Chondromyces crocatus: one gene and its partner. The protein of the gene in region 1 interacts with the protein of each later gene in a pairwise test. Links are inferred from orthologs where the notes say so. Each region holds a gene or a part of one and is shown in the gene's direction. Other genes may lie near its edges.

Region 1 (10,734 bases):
TTCGGCATCGCGCAGGCGCGCAACCTCGCCGAGCAAGCGGTGGGCAAGGTCACCGGCACCGACCAGCTCAACGCATTCTCTCCCGCGTACGCCGCGCCCGAACAGTGGGTCCCCAAGCGCTATGGTCAAGCTGGGCCCTGGACCGACGTCTGGGGTCTCGCCATCACCATGGCCGAGACGTTGGTCGGCCATCAGATCATCGAAGGCGAGACCCAGGCGATGATGGGCACGGCCCTCGATCCGGCGCGCAGGCCCACGCCTCGATCCGAAGGCTGCAACCTCTCGGCCGAGGTCGACGCCGTCTTCGAGCGCGCGCTCGCCGTCAACCCGCGGGATCGAACCAAGGACGTCGAGACCTTCTGGACCGAGCTGGAGCAGGCGCTCGGCTTCTCCCCGTCCTTCGGCGCGCGCCCATCGGATGACTACAGCCCCGCGTCGGTCCCCCCGGCCTCGGCCCCGGCCTCGGCGCGACCGCAGATCAAGCAGCGCACCGACGTCTGGCTGGAGATGCCCGACGAGCCCATCGGCCTCGAGCTGGACGTCGAGCCCGCTTCGCTGCGCGCCCGCGCACCCCTCAGCCATCGGCCCCCCGCGCCCGAGTTCGATCTTCCTGGCGCCGAGCTGGAGCTGCCGCAGAGCGACCCCGCCCCGAGGAGCTACCGCGTCGACGCGGCGGGCGCCTCCCTCGGCTCGCGCAGCCGCGAGCTGAGCACCCCGCCCCCCCTCGACGCCGAGCTCGACCTCGGGCCGCGCTCACGCAGGCCTTCGCTGCCGCCGCCCCCGTCGAGTCGCGCCTCGATCCCGCCCCCTTCCACCCGGCAGGGAGCCCCCTCCATCCCTCCAGGCGCGCTCCCTTCCGCCTCCGGCACCGGGGGCGCCCCGCTGGTCCCCTCGGCGAGCGCGCTCCGCCCGCCCCGAGCGCCGGTCATCCCCCAGCGCCCGCCGCCGCCGGAAGCGCCGCCCGCTCCGAGCCAGCTCCGCCGGGTCGGGGTCGGCGTCGCGTGCATCGTTCTCGCCACCGTGCTGCTCGGGATCGATCTCGTGATGCGTATCTCTGGCGACGGCCTCATGATCGGCCCGATGCGCAGCTTCTGGGTGGCCGGCGTGCTCTTCGTGGTGGGCGCAGGCATCTTCTTCTGGCGCTTGCTCGGAGATCAGGGCGATGGCTGACGTCGCCACCACCGAGACGCCCGAGCAGCGGGCCGATCAGAGCGTCGCCACGCGCTTCACCCGGCCCATGAACGCGGCCACCTCGCCCCTCGGGGTGCTGACCGATCCCCCCTTCATCGCCATCGGCACGGGCCTCGGCATCTGTGTCCTGCTCGGCGTCATCAGCTCGGGCGTGCGGGGCGTGGTGATCCCGGTCCTCATCGTCCTCTCGCTCCTTCCCATCGTCTGCGCCGTGGTGGTCAGCGTGATCCTCGCTGGAGCGCGACGCAGCGTCGTCTCCTGGCTCGCCCGCCAGCCGTTCCCGGTCGAGAACATGAACGCCGTGCTGAACGGCCTCGGCGACGAACTCGAGGTGACCTTCGCCGACACGATCCCCACCGCGGAGGCGCTGAACCTCGAGCTGGACAAGGTCCACCCCGACTCGTTCGTCACCGGCACCGTCGAGGAGACGCGCACCATCGAGATCCGCATCGGCGTGGTCGACTCGAAGCGCAACCCCTCGGCCTCGAACCACCAGCGCTACCAGCGCGTCATCGCGCTCGTGGAGCAGGTGCTCGTGCCGACCGCCGAGCGCCACCCGATCCGCTCGGTCCGCGTTCGCTGAGAGAGGCACGACGGCGAGACGCGTCGGGCGAACCTGAGCGACCCCGGCGCACCACTGCGCTCCTGGCGAACATCGCGCGCCGGGAGCGCAGACGCCGCGTGCTGCTTCAATCCGGGATCTGCCGCAGCTCCACGGTGAGCACGATCGGCCCGGCCCCGCTCTCCGCCGTCACCAGCCGATCCCACGGGAAGTACCCCGGCTTCTCCACCGTCACCCGGTGCTGACCCGGTGGCAACGCGACCCCGCGCTTCGCCACGAACCCGAGCGCCCCCAGGTACTGATCATCCACCGTCACCGACGCGTCCTGCTGCGCACCTTGCATCCGCAGCGACACCGTGTCCGGCGTGTGTGCCATGCACCCCGTGACGCCCGGCAGCAGCAGCGCTGCCACCACCCCGAAGGCGTGCCCTCTTCTCGTCCTCACCATCGACCCCATCACTCCCACTCGATCGTCGACGGCGGCTTCGACGACACATCGAGCACCACCCGGTTCACCCCGCGCACCTCGTTGATGATCCGCGCGCTGGCTCGCCCCACCAGATCGTACGGCAGCCGCGCCCAGTCCGCGGTCATCCCATCGGTCGAGTGCACCGCCCGCAGCACGATCACCTCGTCGTACGTCCGCTCGTCGCCCATCACCCCCACCGTCCGCACCGGCAGCAGCACACAGAAGCTCTGCCACAGCTCCTCGTAGAGCCCCGCCGCGCGCACCTCTTCCTCGAAGATCGCGTCCGCCTCCCGCAGCACCCGGAGCTTCTCCACCGACACCGCCCCGATGCAGCGCACCGCCATCCCTGGCCCCGGGAACGGCTGCCGGTACAGCACCTCGCGCGGCATCTTCAGCGCCTCACCTGCCGCGCGCACCTCGTCCTTGAACAGCTCGCGCAGCGGCTCCACGAGCCCGAGCTGCATCCGCTCCGGCAGCCCCCCCACGTTGTGGTGGCTCTTGATCACCGCGCTGGGCCCCTTGAAGGACACGCTCTCGATCACGTCCGGGTACAGCGTCCCCTGCACCAGCCACTTCACGCCCGGGATCTTCCGCGCCTCCTCCTCGAACACCTCGATGAACACCCGCCCGATGATCTTCCGCTTCTGCTCGGGATCGCTCACGCCGGCGAGCGCATCGAGGAAACGATCGGCCGCCTTCACGTGGATCAGGTTCAGGTGGAAGTGCTGCCGGAACATCCGCTCCACGGCGTCGCCCTCCCCCTCGCGGAGCAGCCCGTTGTCGACGAAGATGCACGTCAGCCGATCGCCCAGCGCCTCGTGGCAGAGCACCGCCGCCACCGACGAGTCCACCCCGCCGGACAGCCCCAGGATCACCCGATCCTCCGGCCCCACCTTCTCCCGCACCGCCGTCACCGCCTGCTCCACGATCGACGCTGGCGTCCAGATCGCGTGCAGCCCTGCCACATCGAACAGAAAGGCCTCGAGGATCTCCTTGCCGAACTTCGTGTGCACCACTTCGGGGTGGAACTGCAGCCCGTAGACCTTGGTCTCCTCGTTCCCGATGGCGCAGAACGCACAGTCCGGACTCGACCCCAGCGCCGTGAACCCCGGCGGGAGCGCGACGAGCTGATCCCCGTGGCTCATCCACACGCCGAGCGTGTCCCCCTCCGCGAGCCGCGCGAAGACGCCGACCGGCTTCGTCACGTGGACCGTCGCCGGCCCGTACTCGCCGCCCTCCGCGCGCTCCACCTTGCCGCCGAGCAGGTGCGCCATGAACTGCAGCCCGTAGCAGATCCCCAGCGTCGGCAGCCCCAGCTCCAGCACCTCGCGTGACGCATGGGGCGCCCCGGCCCCGTACACGCTCGCTGGCCCCCCGCTCAAGATCAGCGCACTGGGCGCGACCTCGCGGAGCTGCTCGATCGACACGTCGTAGCGGAAGATCTCGCAGTAGACCCCTGCCTCCCGCACCCGCCGGGCGATGAGCTGCGTGTACTGGGAACCGAAATCGAGGATGGCCACCATCTCCCGGTGATGGCTCGCGTCGGCGCGGCTCTCTGCGCGCGGATCCTGAGGGGCGCTGGGCATGCGTGCCGCTACCACGACCATCCGGGCCGCGCTAGGGGCGCTCGTTGATGCGGAGGGCGCAGACGCCGCAGTCCCCACCAGGGCGACAGGCAGGGCGGTCGCTCCTGTCCCCGCGGTGAACGACGCGCGCTCAGGAACCGTCGGGGCGCGCGCTCAGGAACCGTCGGGGGTCGAGGGCGCAGCGGGTGCAGCGTCGGGAGCGGGGCCTGGCTCGGGCTCCTGGCTCGGTGCTGCGGGGAGAGGAGCTGCTGGCGGAGGAGGCGCATCTCCCAGGTCGCCATCGTAGGACCTCGGCCGCTCGTACTCGGGCGGCAGCCCCCCGGGCAGCGGCTTCGGTGGCGGTGGCGGACCACAGCCCACCGCGCTCGCCGCGACGACCACCATCAGCCAGAGCCTCCACAAGCCCGTCACCGTCCGCTTCACAGCGCTGTTCCTCCCGTGGTGGGGCTCTCGATGGGCACGGGGACTGGCGACGGGGAGGGGGCCTTGGGAGACGGAGGCGGCCAGCCAGGCGCCAAGGTTCCCTCTTCCTCGACGACTTCCGCCGGCGCGGTTTCCGACCCCACACGCGACGGAATCTCGGCCCCTTGCGCACCGGGAGCCGCTTTCGGGATCGAGGTCGCGACCATCGCCTCGGCCTCTTCGATCGCCCCCTCGCCACCACACCCCGTGACCGCGAGCGAAGCGAGCACGGCGGCGATTCCCATTACCCCGAGCGTCCCCCGGCCAGGCCGTCGCCGTCCCGGCACCTCACACCGCGACAGGTTCGTCCAGCTCCGAGCGCGCTCCACCACCGCCGCACCCTACCACACGGAGTTGGCTGCCGGAGAAAGCCGAGCTAGTTTCCGCGCCGTGGAGACACCGACCTCGCAGCAACCGCTGCACCCTGCCGGGTCCGCAGCGAGCACTGCGACGACCCCTGCGGCCCAGCCTTCGAGCCCTGCCGACCTCGGCACCGAGCTGCGCGCCCTCGGCCTCCGCGCCCGCGCCGCCGCGCGTGCCCTCGTCCCCGTCGGCCGCGCCGACAAGGACCGCGCGCTCCACGCCGTGGTGCGGCGCCTCCGTGCTGCCGCTGCCGAGGGAGAGCAGGGATCCCTGCTCTCTGCCAACGCAGAGGACGTCGCCGCCGCCCGCGCGGCCGGCCTCTCCGAAGCCCTCGTCGACCGCCTCGTCCTCACGCCGGCCCGCCTCGAAGCGCTCGCGGGCGCCGTCCTCGAGATCGCCGCCCTCGAAGATCCCGTGGGCGAGATCATCGGCATGCGCCGCCGCCCGAACGGCCTGCTCATCGGCCAGGTGCGCATCCCCCTGGGCGTCATCGCGATGATCTACGAGTCACGCCCGAACGTCACCGTCGACGCCGCCGCGCTGTGCTTGAAGAGCGGCAACGCCGTCATTCTTCGCGGTGGCAAGGAAGCCGCTCGCTCCAACGCCGCCCTCGGCGACCTGGTGCGCGCCGCCGTGACCGAGGCCGGCCTCCCTGCGGACGCCGTGCAGATCCTGCCCTCCCTCGACCGCGAAGCCACCCGCCTCCTCGTCGGCATGAACGGCCTCATCGACCTCGCCATCCCCCGCGGCGGCGAAGGCCTCATCCGCTTCGTCACCGAGCACGCCCGCGTCCCCGTCATCCAGCACTACAAGGGCGTCTGCCACCTCTTCGTCGACGAAGGCGCCGACCTCGACCTCGCCCACCGCCTCGTCGAGAACGGCAAGCTCTCCCGCCCTGGCGTCTGCAACGCCCTCGAATGCCTGCTCGTCCACGAGCGCCTCGCCGCCACCCTCCTGCCGCGCCTCGCCTCCCTCGTGTCCACGCGCGGCCTGGAGATCCGCGGCGACGAGGCCACCTGCAAGCTCGTCCCTGCCGCCCGCCCCGCCACCCCGGACGACTTCGGCGCCGAGTTCCTGGCCCCCATCCTCGCCGTCCGCGTCGTCCGCGACCTCGACGACGCCCTCGACCACATCGCCCGCTACGGCTCCAACCACACCGAGGCCATCTGCACCCCCAGCTACGACCGCGCCCAGCGCTTCCTGCGCGAGGTGGACGCGAGCTGCGTCCTGGTGAACGCCTCCACCCGCTTCAACGACGGCGGAGAGCTGGGCCTCGGCGCCGAGATCGGCATTTCCACCACCAAGCTTCACGCCTATGGCCCCATGGGCCTGGAGAGCCTCACCACCCTCAAATGGATCGCGCACGGCGACGGCCAGATCCGTTGACGAACCCCGCCCATCGGCGAAGGGTTTGAACTAAGAGACGACAAGCTTCCTGCGACGGAGAGGCCCCGAGGGGCCGAGAGAAAGCGAGAGCACGTGGCGACGACGAAGAAACGGACTGGCGCGGCTGCCGGCAAGCCCGAGCGGACGACGAAGAAGGCGGGCCCCTCGGCAGGGCCGACCCGCACCGGCCCGAAGGCTGGATCCTCCCGCTCCGGCACGGGCGCTGGCTCGAAGGCCGGCTCCTCCCGGACCGGCAGCGGCGCGAGGACCGGCACCAAGAGCGCGACCAGAACGGGGACCCGCTCCACCACCGGCTCGAAGACCGGGACGACCCGCACCGAGCGCCCCAAGGCCGCTCCGGCGCGCGCTGGCGCCACGAAGGCTGGCAGGACCACCACCACCGGCGCCAAGGGGACCTCACCCGCGAAGGGCGCAGCGAAGCGCCCCTCGGCCTCCAAGGCCTCCACCCCCCGGCTGAAATCCTCGCACGCGGGCCGGACGCGATCCGAGGAGAGCCCCCGCGCCTCGGCCGCCGAACGCCGCCCGGCGTCGGGCCGCAGCACCTCCGCTTCCCGCGCCCCTGCACGGCGTGGTGCTGCCGAGGAGCGCGCCGAGACCCCCCCCGTTCGCATCCGCCGGAGCGCCGAGAAGCCGCTCTCGCCCAGCGAACAGATCCCGCTCGCGAACTTCGAGAACGAGGGCGGACCGCCGGCACCCCAGCCCGAGCGCGCTGCCTCCCTGGAAGGCGCCGTCTCCGCCCCCGACTTCTCGGCCCCCCCGCCCTCCAGGGGCAAGTCGGGCCGAACGCCGCTGGCGGCGCCGAAGCGCGCTGGCAAGCGCGTCTCGGCCGCTCCTCCTGCGGCGCAAGCCTCCAGCGAGGCCCGCGAGCTCGCCCTCGCCCTCGCCGCCGCCGGCCTCGACAAGAAGGCCATCGGCGTCGAGATCCTCGAGGTCGCCGGTCGCGTCGACTACGCCGACTTCCTGGTGATCATGACCGGCCGCTCGGACCGCCACGTCCACGCCATCGCCGTCGGCCTCGAAGCCGCCCTGCGCGAGACCAAGCAGATGGCGCCCCTCTCCATGGAGGGCCTCACCGCCGCCACCTGGGTGCTCATCGACTTCGGCGACGTCGTCGTCCACGTCTTCCAGGAAGACACCCGCCGCGTCTACGACATCGAAGGCCTCTGGATGGACGCCAGCCGCGTCCCCGTCCCTGGCGGCGACGCCGAGGGCTCGGCCCACCGCCCCTTCTGACCCACCCGTGCGTCTCGTCATCGTCGCCGTCGGCCGCGTGAAGGATCGCCCCCTTCGCGCGGCCCTCGACGAGTACTTCGGCCGCGTCCGCCGCTACGTTGCCTGCGACGAAGTGGAGATCCCCGACGGCCCCCTCCCCAAGGTCGCCCAGGCCATGACCCGGGCCACCGCTGGCGCCAACGTCATCGCCCTCGAAGTCGGCGGCCGCGCCCTCCCCAGCGAAGCCTTCGCCAGCTCCATCGAGCGCTGGGGCTCCCGCGGCAAAGGCGTCGTCGCCTTCCTCATCGGCGGCGCCGACGGCCTCCCGCCCGAGGTGAGTGCCGCCGCCGACGACCGCTGGAGCCTCTCCACGCTCACCTTCCCGCACCGGCTCGCGCGCCTGGTGCTCGTCGAGCAGCTCTACCGCGCCATGACCATCCTTCGGGGCGAGCCGTACGGCCATTGAATCGCGCGCTCACGGATCAGCACAATCGCTCCCCAGCCCGCTTGCGCCATCGCCCTCCCGACTCAACACCGGAGAGGTGAACGCCACGCCCGCGGGCGCCCCGCTCCCTGCCGTCCCCACCGCCCTGGCTGGCGCGACCGAGCCGACCACGACCCTGGACGTCCTGGCTGCCCCCGAGCCGACCCCTGAGCCCGGGACGAGCGAAGCGCCCCTCCCAGCGCCTCGCCCCTCGAAACAAGCCGCCGCCCGACGGCTCCTCTTCGCCGCCCTCCTCCTGGTCGCCCTCAGCGCCCTCTTCTGGCTGACCCCCCTCTCGACCTGGCTGGAGCCTGCGCGCTTGCTGGAGGCCGGAAACCGCTTCCGCGAGAGCCCGCTGACCCCCGTCGTCCTCGTCGCAGCGTTCGCCGTGCTCTCCTCCGTCCTGTTCCCGATCAACGGCTTGATCGCCGTGACCGGCCTGGCATTCGGCCCCTGGGTCGGCGCGACCTACGCCCTCATCGCGACCCTGACCGCAGCGACGGTGCAGTTCGTCGCAGGCTCCCGCCTCGGCGCCGATGCCGTCGCGCGCCTTGCTGGACCGCGTGCCGCGCGGGTGCGCAGCCACCTCATGCGACGCGGCATCTGGGCCGTGGCCCTGGGACACGTGCTGCCCGTGGCTCCCTTTGGCATGATGAACTTGTTGTGCGGGGCCTCCGGCATCCGCTTCCGCGACTTCATGCTGGGCACCCTGCTGACGATGGTCCCCACCGCGGTGATGGTGGCAGGACTCAGCGGACAGATCGTGCGGTGGCTGCAGGGATAGCCCTGGCTACACGGGCGCCGCTGGAAGCGAAGGGAAGAGGCCGCGTTGAAAGCGCAGCGGCGTATCGAGCCCTGAAGAGGGCAGGGGAGAGACGACGCTGAACCCAAAGACGAGGCGTGCTCTGGAATCGCAGTGACAGGCTGAATTCCGAAAAGGATAGGGACGAGGCGACCCTGCAATCGTAGCGACGGGGAGCACTCTGAAAGGGCAGGGGAGAGACGACGCTGAACCCAAAGACGAGGCGTGCTCTGGAATCGCAGTGACAGGCTGAATTCCGAAAAGGATAGGGACGAGGCGACCCTGCAATCGTAGCGACGGGGAGCACTCTGAAAGGGCAGGGGAGAGACGAAGAAAGCAAAGACGAGGTGTGCTCTGGAATCGCAGTGACAGGCTGAATTCCAAAAAGGGCAATGACGATGCGACCCTGCAATCGCCGCGACGGGGAGCGTTCTGAAAAGGGCAGGGGAGAGACGGCGCGCAATGCGCAGGGACCGGCGCTGGAAGGCCTCTGGCGCGAGCCACTGGAAGGGCCGTGACGAGAACTCTCGTTGATGCCCAGTGACGAACGCAGTGCTGGACCTTCTGTGGCCAGGTTCGGGCGGTGACGAGGGCAGAGATGTGAATCAGGGAAGGAAGCCTCTCCCCCTGTTCCAGTCCTCGACCCCGTGAACGCCTCGTCCAGGATCGTGGCGCTGCCTTCCTGGGGTGCGGCAAAGGTGTTAGCGCTGGGAGGAAGCCGTGCAGCATGTGGGCACGGCAAGGACCCGACCGCCACATGATGCGCGGACGCACCCTCTCGCTGCTGTTCCTGGCTTTCGCTGGCTGCCTCCCTGCGCTTCCAGGCTGCCTCCACGACGAAGGTTCACGAGAAGGCCCGCCTCCACCGTCAGCGCCGGCGCCCCCCGCGACCCTCGAGCCTCTTGCGACCCTCGCCCCTCTTGCGCCCTTGCCGGCTGGGTACGAGTTCGCCTCCGAGCCCGCCTCTCCTGCGCATGCACACCCGCCGTCGACGCCCTCGATGCCTCGCCCCTACCGCAAGCGCCTCGACGCCGCCGTCGCGCTGAACGCCGAGTGCGTCCTCTGCCACGAGGACGAAGCCGCTGCCTGGCGCGGCTCCCACCACCAGCGCGCCACGACCAACCCCGCCTTTCGCCACGCCTTCGCCATCGAACCCACCGCCTTTTGCCGAGGCTGCCACGCCCCCGAGGCCGATCCCGACCAGGAGCCCATCGGCGCCCTCCGCGACCTCGGCGTCGCCTGCGTCACCTGCCACGTCACCGACGACGGCCAGGTCCTCGCCGCGGCCCCGCTCACCCCCCATGCTCCTCGCCCCGGTGCTCCCGGCGGTCCCGGCGCTCCCGGCGGTCCCGGCGGTCCCGGCGGTCCCGGCGGTCCCGGCGGTCCCGGCGGTCCCGGCGGTCCCGGCGGTCCCGGCGGTCCCGGTGCTCTCGGCGTTCTCAGTGCTCTCGGCGCTTCCGGTGCCTCCGACTCCCTCGGCGCCTCCGGCCCCTCCGCCCCCACCGAGCCCCCCACCCAGGCCCCCCATCCCCTCCGCCGCTCCACCGAGTTCGCCCGCACCGGCGCCTGCGTCGGCTGCCACGAGTTCCGCTTCCCCACCGCCCGCGGCCACGGCGACGAGGACCACATGCAGACCACCGGCCGTGAGCACGCCCGCTCCAGAGCCGCCTCCACCCCGTGCGCCACCTGCCACATGCCCCTCGTCGACGGCCGCCGCTCCCACGCCTTTGCCGACGTCCGCGACCCCCGCTGGCTGCGCGACCAGCTCCACGCCACCGCCACCCGCCCGGACGACGACACCCTCCGCATCACCCTCACCCAGCGCGCGCCCGGCCACGCCTTCCCCACCGGCGACCTCTTCCGCCGCCTCGAAGTCCACGCCGAGCTACGCACCCCCGACGGCCGCGTCCTCCGCCGCGACGTCCGCTACCTCGCCCGCCACCTCGACATCCTCCCTGGCCGCGTCGAACGCCAGCTCGTCCGCGACGACCGCGTGTTCGACGAACCTCGCCTCATCGACCTCGACCTCGCCCCCGCCGAACCGCCGCCGCCTGCCTCCCTCGTCGCCTGGCGCGTGACCTACCAGCGCGTCGCCACCGCCGGCTCCGGCAGAGACCCGACCGCCGCCCCCATCGAGTCCCAGCTCCAGCTCCACGCCGGCACCTTCCCCTGGCCTCCCCGACCGACCCCCTCCCA
Region 2 (10,625 bases), 4.4 Mb from region 1 along the record:
AGCAGGTGCGGCGGCGCCCCCTCACCATCATCGATCAGAGCATCGAGCGCTCAGATCCCGGCGCGGACGTCGAGCACCACGTAACGCCCGTTCGAGAACGCGACGGGGTGATTTCCCAGCTCCCGCTCCCGATCGCGCCGGACCACCACGTAATCGACACGGTAGCGCGAGCGAAGTAGCTGTAGCCGCTTCTCGTCCATCTGCTCATATGCGTCGAGGTCCGACCTGCCCTTGATGGTCGAGCGGCCCGTGACGTCCTTGATGCGCTTGAACCACTCCGGGATCTCTCCGGGCATCATGGCGTTGGCCTTCCAGTCCACCACGATGGCCCTCTGCCCCCAGAACCTCAACGTGTCCATGCGGGGTGGCGTGAGGAAGAGCGCGTCCTTCGGGGAGCGCTCGCGCATCCAGGCATAGAGTGTCTGCTCGTCCTGACCCTGCCCCCGGACCAGGTTGGAACGGGCGCTGTACTCCTTCAACTGACGTACCGCGACGGGGACGACGATGGCGAGGGAAGCGAGCAACGCCACCGGAACGGCGGCACGCCGCAGCCAGCGGCCGAACCGTACCCCTCCAGCGGTAGGAGCGAGCATCTCCATCCCGGTGTGCGCGAGAAAGACGAGCAGCGGGGCTGCGCTGATGGCGAGCACGATCGCCGCGAGCGTGCGGTCGTCACGCCCGGCATTGAGCAGACAGAGGGAGCCCACGCCGCCGAACACCAGCGCCAGCGCGATGTTGGGCACGTTTCGCGCGCGTCGAGGTTCCGTCATGACGGTGACCGCACCAGCGCACGCCACCGCCTGGAGCAGCAGGATGCTGTGAGGCAAGAGCCGCCATGAGAACAGCTGGGTGGCCTTGGGGAGCTGGAACAGGGTGGAAAGGACGAGACCTCCCCAGATGACGGCGGAGAGGCCAGCGATCAACGCACCGACGCGCCGCAACGGCGCCGCGCCGCGGGTGGCGAGACAGAGCGCGCCGGCGCCGCCGAGGAGCAGCCAGGCCACGGCCGACTGGAACTCCCCCTTGTGCTTGATGGCGTCATAGTGGTGCGGAGCACGGATCTTGAAGAGTATCTCCTGCGCTGCGGCCTGATTGGGCGCGTTCGCCGCGCCGAGGAGCACAGGCAAAAACAGGAGAACGACCGCGCTCGGTACGAGGAGCTGAAGCAGCAGCCGGGGGCCCAGCCCCTCTCGACCCATCGCGAGATGCGCGATGAGCAGCGCCATGACGAGCAGGACCAGGTAGTTCGCGTGGAACAGCCCACTCAGCGCGGCGCACAGACCGGACGCAAGCCACTGCCCCCGGGCGAAGAAAGCCGCAGCTCCCAGCAACCCGAGACTCGCCAGCGTGGAGGGTTGGAAGAACTTGTCGAAGACGTAGGTCGCCGTGGCCCCGTCCGTGCGCGTCTGGAAGGCGAGGGCGAGCATCATGAGAAAGGCTGGCAATGCGCGCTTCGGGCCGCAGAGCGCGCGGAGCAGCGCGTACATGCACAGCGCGCCGGCCGCGACCACGGCCGTGTGCGCGATGCCGATCGCCCATCCCCGGGGGTCGACGGCGATGAGGCCCGCAGCCAGATATTTGAACGTGGGGTGATACTGGGTGGTCTGGGTGACGAACCAGTCTCGCTGCAGGATGCTGGGATCGAGCAACCTCAGGGAGCCGAGCATGTAGACCAGTTGATTGTCGGCACCGTAGTTATGCCCGAAGCTCAAGCCGAAGCAGACCGACGCCACCGACGCCAGAAAGACGTCGAGCGTGTTTCGAAGCTTACTGATTGGATAAGACACGGTCGCGCTCTATCACAGGTCTCGCGCCGCGGCTCGACCAGCGTGGGAAGGGAGAGAGGGCGATCGTGGGGCGGATCCGCTTCGAAAAAGCGCCGCGGTTTCGGTCGTCTCCCGGGGCACCGTGGCCACGTCATGACGCGGTGTTTCAATGACGCGATGGGACCCACGGCGAGCGCTCCGCGTATCAGCGTCACGTCCGCTCAGTCCAAGGCGTCGTCCCCTGGTCATTCATTCGAGGGCGAAATAGAGGGCCACTCCGGAAATGCAGCTTCCGGAGCCACGCGGCGCGACTGGATGACGTCAATCTGCCGTCCATCCCTCGACAATCCGTCGTCGCGTCTCGTCAATACGTCGGTCAATTCACCCACCAATCCACGGTTCAATCTGTCGATTGACATCGTGATGCGCCCATCCGGCCGTCAGCCGCGCGGAAGTCGCGAGAAGCCGCGAGAAGTCGTGAGAACTCATGGGAGCTCATGGGAATTCGAGCGTGCTCGGGGCCGGCCTCGACGGTCCACGCGACGGTTCCACGCCGAGATCTCGCGCTCCGAAGCGGCGTTGACACGCGGAATGAAGCCGTGTTCTCCTGAAGGATTCGTCTTTGATTCAAAATCCGTGAGCAGGATTCGAGCGTCATGGGCGCATTGACACCACACTCGATGTCGATGGATACTGGCCGGATTTTCTCGATAGCGACTTTCGAAGAACTCAATCCTATGATTGACATTGAACCTCACCCGACTAGATATGAGGACATCGCAGGCCGCTCCCCGGACGGGGCAGGCCCATCCCAATCAGCCATTTGGGGCGTTCTGGTGCCTTGTTCTCGGAGGTCGTGTCATGGGTCTTCGTCGTTTCACCGCAGCCTCTCTCGCCATCTCCACCCTCGCCATTGCAAGCAGCGCACATGCGCTGAACGTCACACCGACCGATAACGCTCAGGCCCTGGCCAACGCTCTGCTCGGGAGCGGCGGCGCCGTCAGCATCACCTCCGTCAGCTACTCGGGTGCGGCTCACGCCTCGGGCCTCTTCACGGACGGGCCGCTCGGCCTCGCGGATGGCACGCTCCTCACGACGGGCAGAGCAATCGACGCGCTCCCTCCGAACTCGTCGCCGACCACGACGACCGCGAACAACCTTCCCGGGCATCCGCTCTGCGACGCGCTGATTCCGGGGTACACCAGCTACGACGCCTCGATCCTCACCATCACCTTCGATCTGGCGGCCTCGTTCAATGGTATCCAGTTCAACTCGGTGTTCGGCAGCGAGGAGTTCCCCGAGTGGGTCGGCTCCTCCTACAATGACGTCTACGGTGTCTATCTGAACGGGTCGCAGGTGGCGTTCGATGACAATGGCGCGCCGATCACCATCAACGGGCCGTTCTTCAGCAGCGGCTCCGTCGTCCTCACGCCCGCGAACGGCACGGAGTACAACGGGACCACGGGGATCTTGAATACCCGGGCGCCGCTGGCCGGAGGCTCGACGAACAACCTGCTCCAGATCGTGATCTGTGACGCTGGCGACACGGCGTTCGACAGCGGTGCATTCGTCTCGGGCCTCAATGGTTGCATCGGTGAGGACTGCAGCGGCACGGTCCCGTGCGCTCTCATCGACAACGACGGCGACGGCATCAACTCGTGCGACGATTGCGACGACGCCAACCCCAACACCTACCCCGGCGCGCCGGAGTACTGCGATGGCGTCGATAACAACTGCAATGGTGAGATCGACGAGGGCGGCGTCTGCGCGCCGGTGTGCGTGACGGTCCAGCGCGGCACCTTCGGCCACGCCGAGGATGCGTCGATCTACCCGCTGTCCCCGAACTACAACGAGGGCGCTCTGGCGAGCCTCCGGACCGGAAACACCAGCCCCCCGAAGAAGGCGCTCGTGCAGTTCGACCTCAACTTCGTGCCGTCGGGCGCGATCGTGACCCAGGCGAGCTTCGGCATCTTCCAGGAGTACACGACGCTGCAGAACCCCATCAACATCCACCAGGTGCTGGCGCCGTGGACCGAGAGCACGGTCACGGCCGGGAGCCTCAACAACAACTGGGATCCCGCCGTGCTCGCTTCCTTCACGACCGTGTCGGGCACCGCGGCCCACGCTGTGGACGTCACCACCATCGTGAGCGAGTGGGTGTACGGGATCGAAGCCAACCACGGCTTCCTGCTCGAGGAAGGCGCGTCTCCGGCGCTGCACTCCTACCGCGCCAGTGAGCACCCGAACGTCGCTCAGCGGCCGTACCTCCACCTCTGCTACTTCGGCGGGGATGGGGGCATCGTCGGCGGCCACTGAGCACAGTCCACCGCGGGTGAATTCCCCCACATGGGGACCCCGTGAGGATGCGCTGAAAGCGCTCGCCTCGTCGGAAAGGGTCGGGAATCACATTCTCGACCTTTCCGATGTGGGTTTCTGAATCCGATTGCGCTCCGCCCTCCTCCCGCGCGAATCTCCCTGCCTCTGAGCGCGGCTTTTCCCTTCGCCCATCTGGCTCGACGTGGTGGACGCCTGCCGGGCCCTCCCGCTCCATGGGGTCGGTACGGCTTGCGGGCTGCCGCGGCTTGCTACCTGTTGCTCATGGTCGCCTTGCCCGTGGGCATCGTGGCGAGGAGCGGGTTCTCTGCTGGGCTCGGAGGCCTCGCGCGCGCGCTCTGGCACCCCGTGGCCCGTAGCGCGTTGCTGCTGACCCTGCAGTCGGCCGCGATCATGGCCTTGATCAACGCGGTGATGGGCACACTCATCGCCTACGTGCTCGTGCGCTACCAGTTCCCGGGTCGACGCATCCTCAACCTGCTCATCGACCTGCCTTTCGCCATCCCCACGCTGGTCGCAGGGCTCATGCTCGTGGTGTTGCTGGGGCCCTCCGCGCCGCTCGGACGCGCCCTGGACGGCGCTGGACTCCGCGTCGTGTATGCGCCTGCATCGATCCTTCTCTGCCTGCTCTTCGTGACCCTTCCGTTCGTCGTGCGCGCCGTCGAGCCGGTGCTGCGTGAACTCGACCCTGCCGAGGAAGAGGCGGCTCGCATTCTGGGCGCGAGCGACGTCGCGGCATTTCGTCGGGTGATCTTGCCGTCGCTCTCGCCTGCCATCGTGAGTGGCTCCTTGCTCAGCTTCTCGCGGGCTCTCGGAGAGTTCGGCTCCATCGTGGTGGTGGCAGGGAACATCCCGCGCCGCACCCTCACCGCGGCGGTCTTCGTTTTCGGTGAGGTGGAGTCGGGGAATCCACTCGCGGCGAGCGCGATGGCGCTCGTCTTGATTACGATTTCATTTTCCATCCTGCTGCTCGTGGATGCATTCGGCCGGCGAGCAGCGCATGCCTAGGCGTGTCAGGCTCGGGCGTGCGGCGCTCATTGCCATTGCCGTCGTCTATGTCTGTGCGCTGGTCGCGGTTCCGGCTGCGGCGCTGCTCCATGGCGCCTTCAGCGAGGGGCTCGGGCCGTTCTTTCAGGTCTTCGCTCGGCCGGATGTCCGTCATGCTCTCTCGATGACGGCGCTGATGGTGTTCTCGGCCGTCGTGGTGAACACCGTGTTCGGCACGGCAATCGCGTGGGTGCTGACCCGTGACCGTTTTCGTGGCCGGCGGCTCCTGAATGGCCTCGTGGACGTGCCGTTCGCGATTTCGCCGGTCATCGTCGGGTTCGTGTTGCTCGAGCTCTTCGGGCGTCAGGGCCTCTTCACGCCGGTGACGCGCGCGCTTGGCGTCCAGATCGCCTTTGCGTGGCCAGGGATGGCGCTGGCAACGACGTTCGTGACGTTGCCCTTCGTCGTCCGTGAGGTGGCTCCGGTGCTCGAGGAGGTCGGCACGGAGCAGGAGGCCGCGGCCCATACCCTGGGGGCCTCCGCCCTCGTCACGTTCTTCCGGGTGACGCTGCCCTCGATCCGCTGGGGACTCGCTTACGGGATCACCTTGACGGCGGCTCGTAGCATCGGCGAGTTCGGCGCCGTCCTGATCATCTCCGGGGGCATCGCCGGCCGCACGGAGACGGCGACGAGCTTCGTGTACCGGGCGCTCGAAGATCGCGACGATCTCGGGGCTCATGCGGTCGCCGTCGTGCTCGCTGTCGCCTCCCTCGCGCTGCTCGGCGCCATGGAAATGCTCAAGCGCTGGCGTGCTGGTTCGCGCCAGGTAGAGGAGTAGCCGCCGTGGGGATCGTGGTTCGTGGCCTGAAGAAGCGGTTTGGGGCGACCCAGGTGCTCGACGACGTCTCGTTCGAGATCGCCCGTGGCGAGATGGTGGCGCTGCTCGGCCCCAGCGGCGGGGGCAAGAGCACGGTGCTCCGGATCATCGCCGGGCTGGAGTTTGCCGACGAAGGGGAGGTGCACCTCAGGGGACGGGTCGCCACCCACACCCGGGTGCAGGATCGCGACATCGGCTTCGTATTTCAGGGGTACGCGCTCTTCCGGCACATGACGGTCCGCGAGAACGTGGCCTTCGGCCTCAGCATCCGCAAGCGGCCGAAGGCCGAGGTCCAGCGCGTCGTCGACGAGTTCCTCGCGCTCGTGCAGCTCGACGGCCTGGGTGATCGCTATCCGACGGAGCTGTCCGGGGGGCAGCGCCAGCGCGTGGCCCTGGCCCGTGCTCTCGCTCCAGGAACGGATCTGCTGTTGCTCGATGAGCCCTTCGGGGCGCTCGACGCCAAGGTGCGCCTCGACTTGCGTGAGTGGCTGCGCCGCCTTCACCAGGAGCGTGGACTCACCGGCGTCTTCGTCACCCACGACCAGGAAGAGGCGATGGATCTCGCCAGTCGGGTGATCGTGATGAACCGCGGTCGTGTCGAGCAGATCGGTACACCGGAGGAGATCTACGATCGTCCCGCCACCGAGTTCGTGGCGAGCTTCGTGGGATCCATCAACGTGTTCGAGGGGCAGGTGCGTGGCGCGCAGGCAGCCCTCGGCGGGATCTCCGTGGGGGCTCCGTCGGGCGCAGGAGACGGCGCCAGCGTGCGTGCCTTCATCCGCCCCCACGACGTGGAGCTGCACGCGCGCGTCCGCCAGGAGGCTGGCTCGACGCCGGCGTCGCCGCTCGACGAGGGCGCGGAGGAGCGCTCCGACGCCAGCGAGGGGCCGGGGATCAGCCCTGCTGCTGCGCGCATCGAGCGGATGTCGCGGGTCGGATGGACCGCGAAGCTGGAGCTTCGTCTCACCGATGGACGTCCGCTCGTGGTCGAGGTGACCAAAGAGCGTCTCGCTCAGCTCGGCCTCTCCGAGGGGGACTGGGTCCTCGTCAGTGTCCGGCAGGCGAAGATCTTCGTGCAGGACTACGAGATCTGAGATCTCTGGGTCCGGGCTCGGCTCAGAAGTCCACGCACATGGGATCGCCCTTGTCGCACTTTTTCTTGGGCGCATCGGGCTTGCTGACCACCGCCCTCGGGCCTGCCCCGTGATGCGAAGGCGCTTGCCTGGACGTCAGCGCGTCGATCTGTCGCTGGAGTTCGAGCCTCTCCTTTTCACTCCTGGCCTGCTGGTACTGGTCCTGGAGTGACGCGATCTGTCCGGCGCGCTGCTCGAGTTCCTGCTTCAGCCGGGTCTGCTCCGCCTCTTGCGCCGCCAGCGCTGCGGCTTGAGTGGCCTGCTCCTTCTCGGCCTCCGGCTTGATCTTTCCGAAGTACACCCCGAAGGAAGCTCCCAGCACCAGCACCCCGCCGATGGTGCTCGCGGCGAGCAGCCGCTGCAGGCGCTTCTTGTGCTGGTCCTGCGCCATCTGGGCCAGAGAGCGTTCGTGCTCCTGCTGCCGGAGCAGTGCCTCCATCCTGGAGCGTTGTTCGACCTCGACCCGAGCGCGCTCGACCTCTGCTTGCTTCAGCGCCTCGAGCCGCGCGTTCTCCTCGCGCATGCGCTGCTCCTCCAGGCTGCGGCGCTCCTCTTCGGCGCGGATCCTGGCGAGTTCGGCTTCCCTGGCTCGCGCTTCGGCGTGTGCCCGTGCCGTCGCTTCGGCGGTCGCACGGCGCAGAGCGGCAGCTGCTTCCTCTTCTTGCCGCTGGCGCTCCAACCCCATGAGCTGATCCAGGGAGAACAAAAGGGAGTTGGCGTTTTCCTTCATCTCGGCCATGGCGCGTGGACCTCCTCATCGCTCCATCGGCGCTTCTCGAGCGTCGGCGAGCGGGCGAGTCAGGGGGCTACTCCGAGCGGCGGTGTGGCGCGCTGGGTGCTGAAGCCATGGACCAGCCAGGAATGCGCGGCTTGGGTCCCTCGTCGCGCTTACTCCTCGATGCGAACGGAGACCTTCACCTTCACCCACACACCTTCGGGAGGCAGCGGATACGACGGATCGATCTCTCCCTTCCAGTCGATGTGAATGGTCCAGCCCTCGCCTTCCGGATCCTCGTAAAAGAACTGTCGGATGTCGTCCTTGTAAACCACGTCGAGGGGCACGATGCGTTCGCCCTTCGGCATCGACGCCTTCTGCACGACGCGGGTGAGCTGGTCGCCCACCTTCACGTCCCCCGTGATGTTGCGGATGAAGCCCATGTCGGTCACCGACGTATCCTCGGCTTCGAGGCGTACGTACCGCAGCTCGGCGGCGCTCACCTGATGGGGGTTCTCGGTGATGGTGATCTCGCTCCAGCCAGCGAACGTCGTGGAACCTCCCGGTCTGACCGGAAATCGCGTCTCCGTCTCGTGATCGCCGCTGATGATGGAACATCCGGTCGAAGCGAGGGCCAGCGCGGCGAGGGCAGGGACCCATCCAGATGAGCGTGAAGGGACACGGGGCAGCAGGGTAAGCATGGAGACCCCAGCGTAACACGGGTCGCGAGGCCAGCGATCGGAGCCGATATCGCGGTTGGATCATCGGAGATCCAACCCTTGGTCGGTGTGCTCACGACGACCACCAGGGAGGTCGTGCTATGCAGCGAAGTGATGCCTTCCTCTCCCACCCTCGTGTCCAGCAACCGCAGTTTCGGCGGTGAGCAGCAGGTCTTTCGCCACGACTCGTCCGTCCTCGGCTGCTCGATGAATTTCGGCGTCTATCTCCCTCCCCAGGCCGCCTCCGGGCCCTGCCCGGTCGTGTACTGGCTGAGCGGCCTGACATGCACCGAACAGAACTTCATCACCAAGGCTGGAGCGCAAGCGCATGCAGCCCGGCTCGGCCTCATCCTGGTCGCCCCCGATACCAGCCCGCGTGGCGAGGGGGTGCCCGATGACGACGCCTTCGATCTCGGCTGCGGGGCAGGCTTCTACCTCAACGCGACCCAGGAGCCCTGGGCCCGTCAGTACCGGATGTACGACTACGTGGTGAGTGAGCTACCGGGCCTGATCGAAGCTCATTTCCCGGCGGCAGAGCGGCGCAGCATCCTGGGTCACTCCATGGGTGGCCATGGCGCCCTGGTGATCGCGCTGCGGAACCCCGGCCGCTACCGCGCCGTCTCGGCCGTCGCGCCCATCACGGCGCCGTCGCAGGTGCCCTGGGGTCAGAAGGCCTTCCGTGCCTACCTGGGCGAGGATCAGGGCGCCTGGGCCGAGTTCGATGCCAGCCAGCTCGTTCGTGTGGCCAAGGAGCGGCTGCCCCTCCTCGTGGACGTCGGCGACAAGGATCAGTTCCTGGAGCGGGAGCTGAAGCCCGAGATCTTCCGCCGCGCCTGCGAGGAAGTGGGCCACCCGCTCACGCTCCGGATGCAGCCGGGCTACGATCACAGCTACTACACCATCGCCACGTTCATCGGTGACCACCTGGAGCACCACGCGGCGGCTCTGAGCAAGTAACGTTGCATAGTTCCTGATGAGACTCCTTCCTTCCGAAGCCGTCTCTCCCGAGGACGGGATCCAGATCCCCACGGTGCGGGTCACGGCGACCTCCCCTCTGGGAGGAAAAGAGACGGCCGCTCTGGGGGCTGCACCTCTCGCGGTGGGGAGCAGCGCAGAGTGCGGCCTCACCGTGCGCGATCCGGCAGTCTCCCGACGACATTGCGAGTTCGTGCTGTCCTCACGCGGGATCACCCTTCGTGATCTCGGGAGCAAGAACGGGACGTTCGTCGGTGAGATCAGGATCGTCGAGGCGATCTTGCCCGTGGGCGCAACGATCCGGATCGGCACGACGCGGCTCTCCGTGGTCATGTCGTCGCCCCCCACCTTTCTGCCGTTGTCACGGAGCACCTCGTTCGGTGACGCCGTCGGTCAATCTCAGGTGATGCGCTCCCTCTTCGCGCGCCTGGAGCGTGCCTCCGCAGTCGGCGACGCCGTGCTTCTCACGGGCGAGCTGGGGACGGGCAAGAAGCTCCTCGCGCGCGCTCTCCATGAGGGCGGTGTGCAGCGGAACGAGGCCTTCGTGGCCGTCGAGATCAGTGGCCGACCGCCCAGGCATGTCGAGCGCGACCTCTTCGGTCAGGCCTCCAGCCAGAGTCACGCGGGGACGAGAGCGGAAGGCGCCATGCTCGCAGGGCAGGACGGCGCGTTGATGCGTGCGCGCAGCGGCACCTTGCTCCTCGAAGACGTCGGGGACCTCTCACCGGACCTCCAGGCCAGGCTGCTGCGTGTGCTCGAGTCGAGGCGGCTGGAGCCCTCCAGCGACAGCGAGGGGCTCCCTTTCGAGGCGCGCGTCATCGCGGCCACGCGTCGCAACCTCAAAGCCCAGGTCGACGAAGGCACGTTCCGGAGCGACCTTTACTATCTCCTCGCCGAGCTGGAGATGAGCGTGCCGCCGCTACGCGATCGCAAGGATGACATCCCGATGCTCGCGGAGCGTTTTCTTGCGGCCCAGACCCCCTCGCGCAAGCTCTCCGACCTTCCGCCGACGGCGCTCGATCTGCTCGCCGCGCATGCCTGGCCGGGCAATGTGCGAGAGCTGCAGAACATGGTGGTGCGTCTGGTGTTCCTGCCCGAGGAGATCGCAACGGCGATCTC

Evidence for each region.
Region 2: the proteins of CMC5_RS22285 (region 1) and CMC5_RS06240 interact in binary tests that used the Escherichia coli proteins (3 or more experiments, as listed by UniProt). The link is inferred for Chondromyces crocatus from one-to-one orthologs.

Annotation. Positions count from the first base shown.
Region 1 is NZ_CP012159.1:6,087,315-6,098,048, forward strand. What follows is about bases 3,961-6,893. They hold CMC5_RS22285 (glutamate-5-semialdehyde dehydrogenase), read left to right. Parts: upstream 3,961-4,768; coding sequence 4,769-6,019; downstream 6,020-6,893. Other genes in these bases: CMC5_RS22275 (hypothetical protein), read right to left, coding at 3,962-4,231; CMC5_RS47740 (hypothetical protein), read right to left, coding at 4,228-4,515; rsfS (ribosome silencing factor), read left to right, coding at 6,113-6,893. Outside these bases: CMC5_RS22255 (serine/threonine protein kinase), read left to right, coding at 1-1,170; CMC5_RS22260 (hypothetical protein), read left to right, coding at 1,163-1,774; CMC5_RS22265 (PEGA domain-containing protein), read right to left, coding at 1,881-2,201; guaA (glutamine-hydrolyzing GMP synthase), read right to left, coding at 2,210-3,808; more of rsfS, read left to right, coding at 6,894-7,273; CMC5_RS22295 (23S rRNA (pseudouridine(1915)-N(3))-methyltransferase RlmH), read left to right, coding at 7,281-7,718; CMC5_RS22300 (TVP38/TMEM64 family protein), read left to right, coding at 7,795-8,520; CMC5_RS48610 (cytochrome c family protein), read left to right, coding at 9,539-10,734. UniProt on the Escherichia coli protein: Catalyzes the NADPH-dependent reduction of L-glutamate 5-phosphate into L-glutamate 5-semialdehyde and phosphate. The product spontaneously undergoes cyclization to form 1-pyrroline-5-carboxylate.
Region 2 is NZ_CP012159.1:1,660,874-1,671,498, forward strand. Bases 5,171-7,994 are described here. They hold CMC5_RS06240 (sulfate/molybdate ABC transporter ATP-binding protein), read left to right. Parts: upstream 5,171-5,930; coding sequence 5,931-7,058; downstream 7,059-7,994. Other genes in these bases: CMC5_RS06235 (sulfate ABC transporter permease subunit), read left to right, coding at 5,171-5,925; CMC5_RS06245 (hypothetical protein), read right to left, coding at 7,081-7,836; CMC5_RS06250 (hypothetical protein), read right to left, coding at 7,986-7,994. Outside these bases: CMC5_RS06205 (glycosyltransferase family 2 protein), read left to right, coding at 1-179; CMC5_RS06225 (choice-of-anchor L domain-containing protein), read left to right, coding at 2,628-4,082; CMC5_RS06230 (ABC transporter permease), read left to right, coding at 4,332-5,108; more of CMC5_RS06235, read left to right, coding at 5,101-5,170; more of CMC5_RS06250, read right to left, coding at 7,995-8,513; fghA (S-formylglutathione hydrolase), read left to right, coding at 8,646-9,488; CMC5_RS06260 (FHA and sigma-54 interaction domain-containing protein), read left to right, coding at 9,505-10,625. UniProt on the Escherichia coli protein: Part of the ABC transporter complex CysAWTP involved in sulfate/thiosulfate import. Responsible for energy coupling to the transport system.